Reyranella humidisoli: one gene and its partner. Each later gene encodes a partner of the first gene's protein in a complex. Links are inferred from orthologs where the notes say so. Each region holds a gene or a part of one and is shown on either strand. Other genes may lie near its edges.

The links.
Region 2: the proteins of secA (region 1) and secY are in contact, whole or in part, in a crystal structure (PDB 3DIN), measured with the Thermotoga maritima proteins. The link is inferred for Reyranella humidisoli from one-to-one orthologs. Residues at the interface, in WP_004082002.1 of Thermotoga maritima: Glu261, Ala262, Arg263, Lys300, Ala301, Arg302, Thr303, Ile304, Ile305, Leu323, Tyr324, Asp325, Pro326, Val329, Ser330, Tyr333, Ile336, Lys340, Phe345, Val349, Glu363, Phe364, Tyr374, Ser375, Gly376, Gly377, Glu393, Ile395, Thr482, Ser483; in WP_004081795.1 of Thermotoga maritima: Glu108, Gly109, Glu110, Glu111, Ala236, Glu237, Arg238, Arg239, Ile240, Thr241, Ile242, Gln243, Tyr244, Ala245, Arg246, Arg247, Val248, Thr249, Gly250, Arg251, Arg252, Val253, Tyr254, Gly256, Ala257, Ser258, Thr259, Tyr260, Leu261, Pro262.

What each region holds. Positions count from the first base shown.
Region 1 is NZ_JAHOPB010000001.1:2,292,167-2,300,807, forward strand. The notes cover bases 3,638-6,910. They hold secA (preprotein translocase subunit SecA), read right to left. Parts: upstream 6,604-6,910; coding sequence 3,838-6,603; downstream 3,638-3,837. Outside these bases: KQ910_RS11175 (hypothetical protein), read right to left, coding at 1-450; KQ910_RS11180 (GAF domain-containing protein), read left to right, coding at 724-2,889; KQ910_RS11185 (zinc metalloprotease), read left to right, coding at 2,954-3,619; KQ910_RS11195 (peptidylprolyl isomerase), read left to right, coding at 6,931-7,926; bifunctional glutamate N-acetyltransferase/amino-acid acetyltransferase ArgJ, read left to right, coding at 8,034-8,641. UniProt on the Escherichia coli protein: Required for protein export, interacts with the SecYEG preprotein conducting channel.
Region 2 is NZ_JAHOPB010000001.1:3,082,095-3,090,255, forward strand. What follows is about bases 5,090-7,882. They hold secY (preprotein translocase subunit SecY), read left to right. Parts: upstream 5,090-5,709; coding sequence 5,710-7,056; downstream 7,057-7,882. Other genes in these bases: rpmD (50S ribosomal protein L30), read left to right, coding at 5,090-5,138; rplO (50S ribosomal protein L15), read left to right, coding at 5,171-5,650; KQ910_RS15020 (adenylate kinase), read left to right, coding at 7,053-7,703; rpsM (30S ribosomal protein S13), read left to right, coding at 7,824-7,882. Also shown: rpsC (30S ribosomal protein S3), read left to right, coding at 1-531; rplP (50S ribosomal protein L16), read left to right, coding at 538-957; rpmC (50S ribosomal protein L29), read left to right, coding at 969-1,160; rpsQ (30S ribosomal protein S17), read left to right, coding at 1,171-1,419; rplN (50S ribosomal protein L14), read left to right, coding at 1,438-1,806; rplX (50S ribosomal protein L24), read left to right, coding at 1,815-2,132; rplE (50S ribosomal protein L5), read left to right, coding at 2,144-2,686; rpsN (30S ribosomal protein S14), read left to right, coding at 2,701-3,006; rpsH (30S ribosomal protein S8), read left to right, coding at 3,023-3,421; rplF (50S ribosomal protein L6), read left to right, coding at 3,424-3,957; rplR (50S ribosomal protein L18), read left to right, coding at 3,971-4,333; rpsE (30S ribosomal protein S5), read left to right, coding at 4,348-4,938; more of rpmD, read left to right, coding at 4,950-5,089; more of rpsM, read left to right, coding at 7,883-8,161. UniProt on the Escherichia coli protein: The central subunit of the protein translocation channel SecYEG. Consists of two halves formed by TMs 1-5 and 6-10.

The DNA of each region.
Region 1 (8,641 bases):
GAAATTGTGGAAGCCGACTTGACCGCCGATCTCGATGGTGCGGCTGGGCAGCGGCGTGGGCGACTGTCGGCTGGCCGTACCGCCCAGGAACGCCATCGCACAGGCGGAGAGGCAGATGTCGCCCTTGCGCACGAGCGTGGCCACCTCGAATTCACGAAAAAGATACCCGACCTTCAGGCCTTCGAGCAGGTCGCCCCCGCTGCTGCTGAGTTCGGCGGTTGCCAGGGGTTGATTGGCGATCCTGACGGTCTTGTTCTTGAGGCCGGCCAGCATGACCCGCAGCTTGTCCCCGTCGCCCTGCTCGAAACGGCCGCTGATGCGAAGCGTATGGGCGACAAGGGGGGCCTTAGGGGTCAGTCCGGGAATCGACCTGCTGTCGAGGGTAATGGTTAAGGCACGGGTCTCCGGCGCGAAACTCCAGCAGAGGACGCTGATCGCAAAGGCCGACAACCATCTAAGCATCTCGGCCGCCGGGCGCGGCCACCGGTTCGGAGTGCGCCACGCTTGGCCCTCGTCTCGCAGCAACGCCGGGAGGAATTCCCTAGCGTCGACAAAATACGTACCATGCAAACACTTCTGAGTTCACCAGCCCATTGTAGGTCATCGGCGGCGGGTCGATGATTGCGCTGGATCAAGGGCGCGGCCGGCGCCTTGGCTCTAGTGTGGGGTGGCCAAGTACGCGGCGCGCTCAGGCGACGGTAGAGGCACCCAGTTCGGTTGGCGATGACACAGCAGCAGCTTCCTCACTCCGGGACGGAACCCAAGACTGGTTCCACGCGGCAGATCTATTGGATCTCGCTCGCGGCGCTGGTCGGGTTGATGCTTGTCGCTGCCCTGCTCACGCTCGTGGAGTGGCTTGAGATGCTCCCGTCATTCGAGCGTGCGATGCAGGATCTGTTTTCGCGCGGAGCGCTGCTGGCGCTTGGCCTCGTGATCGCCCTGATCGCCTTCGGCGTCTTCTTCCAGCGTTCGTTTCGCAAGACCGTGCGGCACGGGGCTCGCGAAGAAGCGGTCCTCAAGAGCAGAAACCGGTTGCTGGTGGGCGTGTTCGCCGCCTTTGCGCTGGGCATCGCCGGTATCGGATACCTTCTCACCAGCGATCTGCGGGCCGCCTTTCGCGACGAGCGGCTGACCCAGCAGGCCGGTATCGCCCGCCTCAAGGCGCAGCAGATCGACCAGTGGGTCGCTGAAAGAGCGATCGACCTGGGGTTTCTGGTCACGTCCATCAAGGGGTTGCCGTTCGGCCAGATCGAGGCCGGTGCGGAACTGCGCCAGTTCGTTGAACTACTCCTGTACCAGATGCTGATCGGACATCCCGAGCGGCGTGAAATCATGCTGTTTTCGGCCGATGGGCAATTGCTGGTCGAGGTGGGCGGCGCTCCCGGTCACAAGGATCATGACCGCGTCGAAGGCCTCGTGCGTGAAGCGGCACGCGAAGGCAAGCTGATGATCGGACCGCTCCGACTCGATGCCGGCTCCCCCCCGAGCCCCAGCATGGCATTCGCGCAACCGTTCAATGCCGGCGCGCCCGCGGCTGGCCAGTCCTCGGGCCAGTTCGTCGTGGTGCTCATGGTCGACCCGAGTGTCGAGCTGTTCCGGAAAATTCAGAATTGGCCGGGCGACAGCCCGACATCGGAAGTCCTGGTCGTGCGTCGAGACGGCGATGACGCCCTCTTCCTGGTGGCACCGCGCTTCTGGGAGCGCCCAATCCCGCCCTCCGGGCTCCGCCTGCCTCTGTCGACGCCGAACCTCACTGCCGCCGCCGCGATCCGCCAGGGAGACGGCGTGCGGGAGGCTCTGGACTACCGCGGCAAGAGGGTCCTTGCTGCCTCGTATGCCGTCAAGGGCCTGCCCTGGATCGTGATCGCCAAGTCGGACTACGACGAGGTGATGCGCCGAATCGATCTCCGATCCGAGAAGATCGCCCTCGTGTTCGGGACGACCATTCTGGTAGCGGCTTTCCTGGTGTGGTCGCTGTGGAGAAGCCAGCAGGATGAGGCGCGTGAACTGGCGGTGAGCAACCTTCGCTTCGTTCATGCCGTGCAGGACATGTTCATCGTGCTGGACGGCGACAATCGTATTCTCGAGACCAACGAAGCCGCGCAGAAAGCTGTGGGGTACAGCGCCGAGGAGCTGCGGGGGATGGATGCGCGAGACCTCAGACTGCCTGATGGTACCGCCGAGGGGGATCAGGGGGCCGCGGCACTGGTGGCGGCCGGCGGCCGGATAGAGATCCGCGCCCTCATCCGCCGCAAGGACGGCAGCACCTTTCCCGCGGAGGTGCGGGTCAGCGCCTTCGAACTCGACGGACGGACCTATCGTCAGGCGATGGGCGTCGACATCAGCGATCGTGTGAAACTGGAGCAGGAGGTTCTGCGACTGGGGCGCGTGAAGCGTTCGCTGCAGGCGGCAACCAGCATCCTGCTGCGGGCCCGGTCCGAGTCCGATGTCTTCGATCAGATCTGCACCAGCCTCGTCGAATTCGGTGACTACCGGATGGCAGCTGTCGCCGTCGCCAACGACGATCCCGGCAAGACCTTCCACTTCCCGGCGATTGCGGGATACGACAACGGCTATCTCGCCAAGGCCCACATCACCTGGAACGACGAACCCACGGGCAACGGGCCGCTGGGCATGGCGACCAAGACGGGAACCATCCAGATCAACCAGGATTTCGCGACCAATCCGAACGCACGACCGTGGCGCGATGAAGCGCTGCGGCACGGATATCGCTCGAGCATCGTCCTGCCGCTGCGGCGCGAGGGTACGATCGTGGCGGCCCTCGTGATCTATGCGGGGGAACCGCAGGCGTTCGATGTGGAAGAGGTCCAGCTCCTCTCCGCTCTCGCCGACGACATCTCCTTTGTCCTGTCCGGGCTGGGCGCGTAGCGCGGAAGCGCTGTGTGGTCACCTTGAACTGTCCGTGATTTGCGTTGCTCCACGAGGGTTCACCATGAAGAAGTCTCTCTACGGCGGTGTTCCCAACCGCAAGTCCCGGCGGGCGAGGAAGGCACTCCCTGGCTTTCTCGCATCGGTTCGGGGAATGCTGGTGGCGATGGGAATGGTTCTCGCCACGGCGTCCCATGCGGCGCCGAGCTATACCGACCACCCCCGCCATGGCGGATCGCCGCGAGTCGTTCCCGTCTGGATCGATCCAAACTTCACGCAGTCCGAGCGTGCCCACATGCTGAGCGCCATCGAGGAATGGAATGCCGCCCTGAATGGCGTGGCTCGCATCGACGTGGTGGCTTCGCCGGAGGGACGAGGCGCCAACCAGAGCTGGCTGATCAGGAAAGCGCCGGGCAAGGAGGGGGTACGCGAACTAGGAAGACGGACCCAGAGCCTGGGAAGCGTTCAGGGCATGCCGCTGGGAGGCGGAGTGTTGCTGATCTTCCCCGATGCGAGGGCCTATCTGCAGCAGCATTCGCTCAGCCTGCGAGACGTCATGATGCGGGAGATCGGGCACCTCATGGGGCTGCGGCACCTCGAGCACGAGGAACTTCTGGCGCAGGACTACGCGCCCGGTGACCTTGGCTGTGTGAACGAGGCGACGGCCACCGCCGTGGCGGCAATCCTGAAAGTGCCCGCAGCGGCGTTGAACTGGTGCGAGCCCAATTGAAGGCACGCAGCGGTCGCATCGTCGGCCGAGGTTCGAGGTGAAACCCAATGCGGGTATCGAGTCTTCGCTGCCCTGATCGTTGCCGCAAGGCCACGATACGCCGCTGAGAGCCAGGCTCCGCAGCGGGGCCATTCGATCATGCGGAGGAAGTTGAATTCCTCGCCGGCCTCGCCGACGACAACTCCTGCTCTCGCAGGAACGTCTGTCGGACGAGGATCCTAGACACGCCCGTGGCAGTGCTTGAACTTCTTGCCCGAGCCGCAGGGGCAGGGGGCGTTGCGTGAGACCTTGCCCCAGGTCGACGGATCGTTCGGATCGATCGGTCCGTTGGTGACCGGCCGCGGGCGATGCAGCGTCGCCACGCCGCCACCGTCCGGGTCGGCCGGATCGTAGGCGGGATCGTCGCTCATCGCCGCGGCCAGCGCCGGATCCTCATGCACCTCGTGCATGTTGGTCGGCATTTCGGGCATCGGCGGCGGCTCCATGCGAATCTGCAGGGTCGCCAGCAGCGTCACGACCTGTTCGCGCATGTTGGTCAGCAGGTCGCTGAATAGGTTGAAGGCCTCGCGCTTGTATTCGTTCAGCGGATCCTTCTGGCCATAGGCGCGCAGGCCGATGCCCTGGCGCAGATGGTCGAGATGGAGGAGGTGGTCCTTCCAGTTCTGGTCGAAGATCTGCATCAGCACGCTCTTCTCGACCTGGCGCCAGACGTCGGGCCCGTACTGCGCGGCCTTCTGCGCGAACACGCGCTCGACGGCGTCGTTCAGGCGCACCTTGATCTCCTCGTCGGCGATGCCTTCTTCCTTCGCCCACTCGTCGACCGGCAGGTCGAGGCCGAAGATGCGCTGCACCTCTTCCTTCAGTTCGCCGATCTTCCACTGCTCGGCGTAGACGCCCTCGGGGATGGTCCGCTTGACGAGCGTGTCGACCACGTCGCGGCGCATGCCGGCGACGGTCTCGGACACGTCCTCCGTGCCCATCAGCTCGATACGCTCCTTGTAGATCTCCTGGCGCTGGGCGTTCATCACGTCGTCGAAGCGCAGCAGGTTCTTGCGGATCTCGAAGTTGCGCGCCTCGACCTTGCCCTGCGCCGTTTCCAGCGCCTTGTTGAGCCAGCGATGGGTCAGCGCCTCGTCGTCGGCCATGCCCTTCTTCTGGACCCAGTCGAGGACCTTGTTGTTGCCGAAGATGCGCATCAGGTCGTCTTCCAGCGACAGGAAGAAGCGCGACGCGCCGGGGTCGCCCTGGCGGCCCGAACGGCCGCGCAGCTGGTTGTCGATGCGCCGCGATTCGTGGCGCTCGGTGCCGACCACGAAAAGGCCGCCCGCTGCGCGCACGATCGGACGGTCGCGCTCGACGCCGGCTCGAATCTCGGCCTCTACGCGGGCGATCTCGGCGTTGCGGGCCGCCTCGTCGGGGAACTTCGCGGTGATCTCGGGCACGCTCTGCTGCACCAGCATCTCGACGTTGCCGCCGAGCTGGATGTCGGTGCCGCGGCCGGCCATGTTGGTGGCGATGGTAACGGCGCCCGGACGTCCGGCCTGGGCCACGATCTGCGCTTCCTGGTCGTGGAAGCGGGCGTTCAGCACGTTGTGCGGAATGCCGGCCTTCTTCAGCGCCTCGGACAGTTCCTCGGACTTCTCGATCGAGACGGTGCCGACCAGCATCGGCTGCTGGCGCGCGCGACATTCGCCGACCAGCTTGACGATGGCGCGCGTCTTGTCGGCGAGCGTGCGGTAGATCTCGTCGTCGGCGTCCTTGCGGGCGACCGGGACGTTGGTCGGGATCTCGACTACCTCGAGCTTGTAGATCTCGGAGAACTCCGCCGCCTCGGTCAGCGCCGTGCCGGTCATGCCCGAGAGCTTCGGGTACATGCGGAACAGGTTCTGGAAGGTGATGGAGGCCAGCGTCTGGTTCTCGCGCTGGATCTCGACATGCTCCTTGGCCTCGAGCGCCTGGTGCAGGCCTTCCGAATAGCGACGGCCCTGCATCATGCGGCCGGTGAACTCGTCGATGATGACGACCTGGCCGTCCTTGACGATGTAGTCGACGTCGCGCGCGAACAGCTTGTGGGCGCGCAGTGCCTGGGTGATGTGGTGCAGCACCGACACCATGGTCGGTGCATAGAGGCTGATGCCTTCGGCCAGCAGCCCGTCGGTGCGCAGGATGTCCTCGATCGCCTCGATGCCGGCGTCGGTCAGGACGACGGTGCGGTTCTTCTCGTCCTTCTCGAAATGCTCGGCCTTGAGCTGCGGAATCACTGTGTCGGCGCGGCGGTAGAGCTCGGAGGAATCCTCGGCCGGGCCGGAGATGATGAGCGGCGTGCGCGCCTCGTCGATCAGGATCGAATCGACCTCGTCGACGATGGCATGGTTGAAGGGCCGCTGGACCATCGCGTCCAGGCGATACTTCATGTTGTCGCGCAGGTAGTCGAAGCCGAGTTCGTTGTTGGTGCCGTAGGTGACGTCGCAGGCATAGGCCGCCTTGCGCTGCTCGTCGTCGAGTTCGTGGACGATGATGCCGACCGTGAGGCCGAGGAAATTGTAGACGCGGCCCATCCACTCGGCGTCGCGGCGGGCGAGGTAGTCGTTCACGGTGACGACATGCACGCCCTTGCCGGGCAGGGCATTCAGATAGACCGCCAGCGTGGCCACGAGGGTCTTGCCCTCGCCGGTCTTCATCTCGGCGATCTTGCCCTGATGCAGGACCATGCCGCCCTTGAGCTGGACGTCGAAGTGGCGCTGGCCGAGCGTCCGCTTGGCCGCTTCGCGCACCGTGGCGAAGGCTTCCGGCAGCAGCTGGTCGAGCGTTTCGCCCTTGGAAAGGCGCTCCCGGAACTCGACGGTCTTGCCCCGGAGTTGATCGTCCGAGAGTTTGACCATCTCCGGCTCGAGGGCGTTGATCTTCGCCACCGTCTTGTCGAAGCCCTTGACGATCCGGTCGTTGGCCGTCCCGAACAAACTCCGGGCGAGCGCGCCAAGCATGAAAACCTCGATATTCTAATGACTTAGGCGGGCACATAGGCCCGCCCCCTGCGTGAGAGATAGAGAGCGGGTCGGGGAGTGTCAACGCAGCCTGCCAGCGCAACCGTCCCGCCGCGGCAGTGGCAATCGCTGTGCAATCGTCGCGCCACCTGTCGGAAGGGAAGGCCCCGCCGGCGAACGCCTCGCCATGGACGCGGTACTCACGAAAAAGTGCCGCAATTCAAAGCCATTACGCCTCTCGTCGGGGAGGCGGCGCTTGCTTGGCCCAAGCGGGCCTGTGTAAACGATTTGCGCCTTTCGTATTGAATGAATCTGCTGGAGTCCGCCATGAGCCATGACCTGCGCAACCTGCGCCTCGCCCTCCTGAGTGGCGCGGTCGCCCTCCTCGCGGGACCCGTTCTGGCCCAGACTCCGCCGGCGCAGGCCCCCAAGCCGCCCGCAGGACAGCCCGCCGCGAAGCCGCCGGCCGCCGCCGCGACCCCGGCCCCTACCGCCGTCAAGGATCCGGTCGTGGCGGTCGTGAACGGCCAGCAGATCCGCCTGTCCGAACTCGAAATCGCCCAGCAGTCGCTGCCGCAGCAGTATCGTTCGATGCCGTTGCAGGCGGTGTTCCCGGCGCTACTGGAGCGCATCATCGACAGCAAGCTGGTCGTGCAGGAAGGCAAGAAGACCAAGACCAACGAGGATCCGGCGTTCAAGAAGCGCATGGCCTTCGTCGAGGAGCAGGTGCTGCAGGATTTCTGGATCCAGCGCGAGATCTCCCGTCTGGTCACCCTGGAGAAGATCCAGCAGCGCTACCAGGAGCGTCTGAAGTCGATGCCGCCGGAAGAAGAGGTGCATGCGCGCCACATTCTCGTGGCCACCGAGGATGAGGCCAAGGCGATCATCGCCGAGCTGAAGAAGGGCACGCCTTTCGACAAGCTCGCCAAGGAAAAGTCGACCGACAAGGCGTCCGGCGCCGAGGGCGGGGATCTTGGCTGGTTCAAGAAGTCCGACATGGTGAAGGAATTCGCCGATGCCGCCTTCGACCTGAAGAAGGGGCAGACGTCGGAAACGCCGACCAAGACCCAGTTCGGCTTCCACGTCATCTCGATCGACGACCGCCGCACCGCGCCGCCGCCGGCGCTTGAGGAACTGTCCGAGCAGATCCGCGAGGAACTGGCGCGCGAGGCCATCACGGCCCAGCTCGACCGGGTCCGGTCCGGATCGAAGATCGAGAAGTTCAACATGGACGGCACCAAGGCCGAGGCGGCGCCCGCCACTCCGGCCACACCGGCGGCTCCCGCCGCCACGCCAGCCAAGCCGGCTGCGCCGCCGAAGTAAAGACGCCCAGAATCGCCTCCAACTAAAACTCACGTTTTAGGGCGTTTCTGGTGTAGTCTCCGCCGCTGGCCGGTTGCTTTTCCGCAGCCGCGCCCGAGGGGAGAAACATGTCCGCCAACCACGCCCTATCGCCGCTCGCCCCCAAGACGACGCCGACGCTGCCCCGCATCGCCGGCGTAAAGCTGGGCGTCGCGCGCTCCGGCGTGCGTTACCAGGACCGCGACGACGTGCTGCTGGCCGTGGTGCCGGCCGGGGCCACCATCGCGGGCGTCCTGACCAAGTCCAAGACCTGCTCGGCGCCGGTCGACTGGTGCCGCAAGAACCTCGCCCGCGGCAAGGTCCGCGCCATCGTCGTGAATGCCGGCAACGCCAATGCCTTCACCGGCAAGCTGGGCGACAAGGCAGTCGAGGAGACGACCCGCTCCATCGCCCAGGCGCTGGGGTGCCCGCGCAACGAGGTCTTCATGGCCTCGACCGGTGTGATTGGCCAGCCGCTCGACTGGGAGAAGATCGCTGCCGTCGTGCCGACCCTCATCAAGTCCGGCCGGGAAGACGCCTGGTCGTCGGCCGCCGCCGCCATCATGACCACCGATACGTTCCCCAAGCTGGCGACGCGGCAGGCCAAGATCGGCGAGCGCACGGTTACGGTGAACGGCTTCCTGAAGGGCTCGGGCATGATCGCGCCCGACATGGCGACGATGCTGGGTTTCGCTTT
Region 2 (8,161 bases), 790 kb from region 1 along the record:
GCCCGTGTCACGATCCACACCGCCCGTCCGGGCGTCGTGATCGGCCGCAAGGGTGTCGACATCGAGAAGCTGCGGACCGACCTCGGCAAGATGACGAAGGGCGAGGTCGCCCTGAACATCGTCGAGATCCGCAAGCCCGAGATCGATGCCACGCTGATCGCCGAGAACATTGCCCAGCAGCTCGAGCGCCGCGTCGCTTTCCGTCGCGCCATGAAGCGCGCCGTCCAGTCGGCGATGCGCCTGGGTGCGCTCGGTATCCGCATCAACTGTTCGGGCCGCCTCGGCGGTTCGGAAATCGCTCGCATGGAATGGTACCGCGAAGGTCGCGTGCCGCTGCACACGCTGCGCGCCGACATCGACTACGGCACCGCCACCGCTTTCACCACCTTTGGCACCTGCGGCGTCAAGGTCTGGGTGTTCAAGGGCGAGATCATGGCGCACGACCCGATGGCGCACGACAAGCGCGCCGAGGAAGCCGCGCCGCAACGTACGCCGGCGCGCCCGGAGCGCACCGAGCAGAGGGACGCGTAATCCACCATGCTGCAACCCAAGCGCACCAAGTACCGCAAGGCCTTCAAGGGCCGTATCAGCGGCGCTGCCAAGGGCGGCTTCAACCTCGACTTCGGCTCCTACGGGCTGAAGGCGATGGAGCCGGATCGCCTGACCGCGCGCCAGATCGAGGCGGCCCGCCGCGCCATCACGCGTCACATGAAGCGTGCCGGCCGCGTCTGGATCCGCGTGTTCCCGGACGTCCCCGTCTCGAAGAAGCCGGCTGAGGTCCGCATGGGCTCCGGCAAGGGCGCGCCCGAATTCTGGGCGGCCCGCGTGAAGCCGGGCCGCATCCTGTTCGAACTCGAGGGCGTCTCGGGCGTTATCGCCAAGGAAGCCCTGGCGCTCGGCGCCGCGAAGCTGCCGATCAAGACCCGCTTTGTCAGCCGCGTCGGCGCCGAAGGCTGAGGGAGAAGGACATGAAGGCCACCGATCTGCGCCCCAAGACCAAGGACGAGCTCAAGAACGAGCTCGGCAACCTTCGCAAGGAGGCATTCAACCTGCGCTTCCAGAAGGCTGGGGGCCAGCTGCAGAAGACTTCCCGCGCGCGCCAGGTTCGTCGCGACATCGCCCGCATCAAGACGGTGCTGGGCGACAAGGCCGCCGGTTAAGGAGCACGAAATGCCGAAGCGTATCCTGGAAGGCGTCGTCGTCAGCGACAAGATGGACAAGACCATTGTCGTCAAGGTCGAGCGCCGCGTTCAGCATCCGATCTACAAGAAGTTCATTCGCAAGTCGAAGAAGTATCACGCGCACGACGAAGCCAACGCCTTCAAGGGCAAGGTTGGTGAAATCGTCCGCATCCGCGAGTGCCGCCCGCTGTCCAAGACCAAGAGCTGGGAAGTTCTGGTCGAAGGCGCCCAGGCTTAAGCGGTCGGAGCAAAAGTCATGATTCAGATGCGAACCAACCTCGAGGTCGCCGACAATTCGGGCGCCCGTCGAGTCCAGTGCATCAAGGTGCTGGGCGGCTCCCGCCGCAAGTATGCAAGTGTCGGCGACGTCATCGTCGTGTCGATCAAGGAAGCCATTCCGCGCGGCAAGGTGAAGAAGGGCGAGGTGCATCGCGCCGTCGTCGTCCGCACCTCGTTCGCCCTGCGCCGCCCCGACGGCAGCGCCATCCGTTTCGATCGCAACGCCGCCGTGCTCATCAGCAAGCAGGACGAACCGATCGGCACTCGTATCTTCGGACCGGTGACGCGCGAGCTGCGCGCCAAGAAGTTCATGAAGATCATCTCGCTTGCGCCTGAGGTGCTCTAGCCATGGCAATCAAACTGAAGATCAAGAAGGGCGACCGGGTGAAAGTCATCACCGGTGGCAGCAAAGGCAAGGTGGGCGACGTTCTGCGCGTTCTTCCCAAGGAGAACCGCGTGGTCGTTTCCGGCGTGAACATGATCAAGCGCCACACCAAGCCGAGCCGTGCGGAAGCCGGCGGCATCATCGAACGCGAGGCCACGATCCACGTCTCCAACGTGGCCCTGCTGGATCCCAAATCGGACAAGCCGACGAAGGTCGGGTTCCGGTTCCTTGAAGACGGCCGCAAGGTGCGCATCGCGCGTGCCTCCGGCGAGACCATCGACCGCTAGGAGAACGGGCCATGCCCGCGCGTCTGCAAGAACACTACACCAAGACCGTGCGTGAAGCGCTGATCAAGGAGTTCTCCTATCAGAACCCCTTCCAGGTGCCGAAGCTCGAGAAGATCGTCATCAACATGGGCGTCGGCGAGGCGGTCAATGACCGCAAGGCCGTCGACGGCGCCGTGGCCGACCTGACGGCGATTACCGGTCAGAAGCCGGTGATCACCCGGTCGCGCAAGTCGATCGCGACCTTCAAGCTGCGTGAAGGCATGGCGATCGGCACCAAGGTCACGCTGCGCCGCGACCGGATGTACGAATTCATCGACCGCCTGATCAACATCGCCCTGCCGCGGGTTCGCGACTTCCGCGGACTGAACGGCAAGTCGTTCGACGGCAATGGCAACTACGCCATGGGCCTGAAGGAGCAGATCGTGTTCCCTGAAATCGACTACGACAAGGTCGACCAGGTGCGCGGTATGGACATCATCATCTGCACGACGGCGAAGACGGATGCGGAAGCCAGGTCGCTTCTCCGCGCTTTCGACTTCCCGTTCGTGAACTGAGGCCGGAGAAACACATGGCCAAGACTAGCTCGGTCGAGAAGAACAACCGGCGTGCAAAGTTGGCGAAGCAATACGCCGGCAAGCGCGCCAAGCTGAAGTCGATGGCGGTCGACGACAAGTTGACGCCGGAAGAGCGCTTCGGGGCCCGCCTCAAGCTGGCGGACCTGCCGCGCAATTCGTCGCCGACGCGTGTCCGCAATCGGTGCGAACTCACGGGCCGCCCGCGGGCCGTGTATCGCAAGTTCAAGCTGTCGCGCGTTGCGCTGCGTCAGCTGGCGTCGCTGGGTGCTCTGCCCGGCGTCGTGAAGTCGAGCTGGTAAACGGGGACCGTAGACCATGGCGATGACAGATCCCGTCGGCGATTTGCTGACCCGTATCCGCAACGGCCAGTCGGCGCGCCTCGACAGCGTGACGGCGCCGGCTTCGCGGCTTCGGTCGAGTGTTCTCGATGTGCTCCAGCGCGAGGGCTATATCCGCGGCTGGTTCGAAGAAGAGCTGCGCCCCGGCGTTAAGGAGCTCCGCATCGAGCTGAAGTATGACAACGGCCGTCCGGTCATCAAGGAGATCAAGCGCGTCTCCACTCCGGGGCGTCGCGTCTATTCCAAGATCCGCGAGCTGCCGCGCCACTTCAACGGGCTCGGCATTTCGATCCTCTCCACGCCGCGCGGTGTCATGTCCGACGCCGAGGCGCGGGCCGCCAATGTCGGCGGCGAAGTCATCTGCAAGGTGTTCTGACCATGTCGCGCGTCGGTAAAAATCCGGTCGCCATCCCGGCCGGTGTCACCATCGAGCTCAAGGGCCAGCACCTCAAGGCCAAGGGCAAGCGGGGCGAACTCCAGCTCATGGTCCATGACGACGTCACCGTCGCCAAGGAAGCCGAGGGCCTGGTCTTCAAGCCGCGGAACGAGAGCCGTCGCGCCCGCATGCAGTGGGGCACGGCACGTAACCTGGCCAGCAACGTCGTCCGCGGCGTTTCCGACGGGTTCACCATCAACCTCGAGATCAACGGCGTGGGCTATCGCGCCGCGGCCGATGCCAAGATGCTGAAGATGCAGCTCGGCTTCAGCCACGATGTCGAGATTCCCATTCCGGCCGGCATCCAGATCAAGGCTCTGAAGCCGACCGAAATCGAGATTTCCGGCGCCGATCGTCAGCGCGTGGGCCAGATTGCGGCCGAGATTCGCAGTCTGCGTCCGCCGGAGCCCTACAAGGGCAAGGGTATCAAGTACTCGACCGAGACGATCCGGCGCAAGGAAGGCAAGAAGAAGTAGAGGCGAGAGAACCATGTCCGACCGCAATGCTCTTTTCGCCCGCCGCCAACGGCGCACGCGCTATGCGCTGCGCCAGGCCGCCGGCGGCCGTCCGCGTCTCAGCGTTTTCCGCTCAGGCAAGCACATCTATGCCCAGGTCATCGACGACCGTAAGGGCGTGACCCTGGCCGCAGCCTCGTCGCTCGACAAGGATGTCCGGGGGGCGCTCAAGACCGGCGCCGACAAGGGCGCTGCTGCCGAGGTTGGCAAGCTGATCGCCGCCCGCGCCGTCGCGGCTGGCGTCAAGGAAGTCATCTTCGATCGCGGTGGCTACACGTATCACGGCCGCATCGCTGCGCTGGCCAATGCCGCCCGTGAGGGCGGCCTGTCGTTCTGATCGGGAGTTAGAATATGGCTCGTTCACCCGGTGGTTCCGGCCGTTCTCCGCGCGATCGCGATCGGAGCCGCGACCGCGACCGCGACGAGGACAATGAACTGACCGACAAGCTGGTCACGATCAATCGCGTCGCGAAGGTCGTGAAGGGCGGTCGTCGCTTCGCGTTTGCCGCCATCGTCGTCGTTGGCGACCAGCGTGGACGCGTCGGCCACGGCGCCGGCAAGGCCCGTGAGGTTCCCGAGGCGATTCGCAAGGCCACGGAAGCGGCCAAGCGCGGCCTGATCCGCGTGCCGCTGCGCGACGGCCGCACGCTGCATCACGACGTCAAGGGTCGCTTCGGTGCTGGCAAGGTGACGCTGCGCGCCGCCCCGGCCGGTACCGGCATCATCGCCGGCGGCCCGATGCGTGCCATCTTCGAGACGCTCGGCATCAAGGATATCGTTGCCAAGTCGGTCGGCACGTCGAACCCGCACAACATGATCAAGGCGACGTTCAAGGCGCTCGAGCAGCTCAACTCGCCGCGCATGGTCGCCACCCGCCGCGGTAAGAAGGTCGGCGACCTTCTCGGCCGCCGTGACGAGACGACCGCGGAAGCGGCGGCTTAAGGAACCGGACCATGGCCAAGACAGTCAAGATCACCCAGACCGGCAGCCACATCGGCCGCACGGACGATCAGCGCGCGACGCTGATCGGCCTGGGGCTCAACAAGCGTCATCGCACCCGTGAGCTCGTGGATACGCCCGAAGTTCGCGGCATGATCAACAAGGTGCGCCATCTCGTGCGCGTCGAAGAGGAAGCGCGCTAAGGCCCTTGGGCCGCGGCGCGGAGGTAATTACCATGAGACTGAACCAGATCTCGGACAACCCGGGCGCCCGCAAGGGCCGCATGCGCGTCGGCCGCGGTATCGGCTCCGGCAAGGGCAAGACCGCCGGTCGCGGCGTCAAGGGCCAGAAGTCCCGTACCGGCGTCGCCATCAAGGGCTTCGAGGGCGGCCAGATGCCGCTTTACCGCCGCATCCCGAAGCGCGGCTTCCGTCCGCCGCACCAGAAGAGCTATCAGGTCGTCAATTTGGGCACGCTCCAGAAGGCGATCGACGACAAGAAGCTCGACGCCGCCAAGGTGATCGACGCCGAGGCGATGCTGGCAGCCGGCCTGTTCAAGAATGCCGCGGACGGTGTCCGCCTACTTGGCAAGGGCGAGATCAAGACCAAGATCGAAGTGAAGGTTGCGGGCGCCTCGGCGTCGGCGATCGCCGCGGTCGAGAAGGCCGGCGGCAAGGTCGAACTCCCGCCCAAGCCCGTGGCCGAAGCGGCCTGATCCGGACGGCGTCAACGGGGGCGTCGCTTCCCCCTTGTGTCGTTCACGCGTGAGGTTTCATGGCATCCGCCGCCGAGCAACTTGCTTCCAACCTGAACTGGGGTTCGATCGGTAGGGCGACCGAGCTGAAGAAGCGGCTGTGGTTTACCGTGGCCGCGCTCGTCGTCTTCCGTATCGGCGCCTATATCCCGGTCCCCGGTGTCGATCCGGCCGCCCTGGCCGAGATCTTCAAGCAGAATTCCGGCGGCATCGCGGGCCTGCTGGACGTGTTCTCCGGCGGCTCGATCGGCCGCATGTCGGTGCTGGCGCTCAGCATCATGCCGTACATCTCGGCCTCCATCATCATGCAGATCCTGACGACGGTCGTTCCGTCGCTCGAGGCGCTGAAGAAGGAAGGCGAGGCGGGCCGCAAGAAGATCAACCAGTATACGCGCTACGGTACGGTCATCCTGGCGACCTTCCAGGCCTACGGAATTGCGGTCGGACTCGAGAGCCAGGTGGCCACGGCCGGCCCGGTCGTGATCGATCCGGGTGTATTCTTCCGGTTCGTGACGATCATCACGCTGGTCGGCGGCACACTGTTCTTGATGTGGCTGGGCGAGCAGATCACCGCGCGCGGCGTCGGCAACGGCGTCTCGCTGATCATCTTCGCCGGCATCGTCGCGGCCCTCCCGGACGCGCTGGTGCAGACCCTCGAACTCGGCCGGACGGGCGCCCTGTCGGCGCTGTTCATCATCGCGCTGGTGCTGGGTATCGTGCTGGTGGTGGCGGTGGTCGTCTTCGTCGAGACCGCGCAACGACGAATCGTCGTTCAGTACCCCAAGCGCCAGGTCGGCAACCGCATGTATGGCGGCGAGGCCTCGCACCTGCCGCTCAAGATCAATACCGCCGGCGTCATTCCGCCAATCTTTGCCTCTTCGCTGCTGCTGTTCCCGGCGACCATCGCGTCGTTCCAGGGCAATTCCGGCGAGCCGGGCTGGATGCAGTGGATGTCGACCTATCTCGGCCACGGCCAGCCGCTCTACCTTTTTGCCTATATCGGCCTGATCGTCTTCTTCTGCTTCTTCTACACGACCGTTGTGTTCAATCCGGCGGACACAGCTGATAATCTGAAGAAGAACGGCGGCTTCATTCCGGGCATTCGCCCGGGCAAGAACACGGCCGAGTATCTCGAGTACATTCTGAATCGCCTCACGGTGATCGGCGCCCTTTATCTCTCGGCAGTGTGTATCCTGCCGGAACTGCTGATCGCCCGCGGCGGCGTGCCCTTCTACTTCGGCGGCACCAGCCTCCTGATCGTGGTTTCGGTCACGCTCGACACTGTGACCCAGGTGCAGGCGCATCTGCTGGCTCACCAGTATGAGGGCCTCATCAAGAAGGCCCGCCTGAGGGGCAAGGGCCGATGAACATCATTCTTCTGGGACCGCCGGGCGCCGGCAAGGGCACGCAGGCGCAGCGGCTGCAGCACGAGCGGGGGCTGATCCAGCTCTCGACCGGCGACATGCTGCGGGCGGCCGTGGCCTCGGGCAGCGAGCTCGGCCAGAAGGCCAAGGGCATCATGGAGCGGGGCGAGCTGGTCCCGGACGAGCTGATGGTCGGCCTGATCAAGGACCGTATCGCCCAGCCGGACTGCGCCAAGGGCTTCATCCTGGATGGTTTCCCGCGGACCGAGGCCCAGGCCAGGGCACTGGACAAGATGCTGGCCGAGACGGCCAGGAAGCTCGACCGGGTGATCGAGATGGAAGTCGACGAGAAGGCGCTGACGGAGCGCATCGTCGGCCGGTTTTCCTGCGCCAAGTGCGGCGCGGGCTATCACGACAAGTTCAAGCGGCCGAAGGCCGAAGGTGTCTGCGACGTCTGCGGGTCGAAGGAATTCACCCGCCGCAAGGACGATAATGCAGAGACCATGAAGACTCGCATGGCTGCCTACAGGGCTCAAACCGAGCCCTTGTTGCCCTACTACAGCGCCCGCGGGGTGTTGCGGAAGGTCGATGGGATGGCCGCGATGGACGAAGTTTACCGCCAGATCACGGGAGTTCTGGTGGGGACTTGACAAGGGTTAGTTCCATTGACTCGGGGGCGCGGGTACATATAATCGCGCGCTTTTCCGGGGCCAGCGGAACTGTGACGGGCGCGCGCGAGCGCGCCATAAGTCTTTGAAGGAGTTGGGACTTTGGCTCGTATAGCCGGTGTGAACATTCCGACCGCCAAGCGTGTCGTGATCGGACTTCAGTACATCCACGGGATCGGCGCGGCGAAAGCCAAGGAGATCTGTGGAAAAGTGGGGATCGACGAGTCGCGGCGCGTGAACACGCTGAGCGACGACGAGGTCATTCGCATCCGCGAGACCATCGACCGCGACTACTCGGTCGAAGGCGATCTGCGTCGCGAAGTGGCGATGAACATCAAGCGTCTGATGGACCTCGCCTGCTATCGCGGCCTGCGTCATCGCCGCGGCCTGCCGGTCCACGGCCAGCGCACCCATACCAATGCGCGCACCCGCAAGGGTCC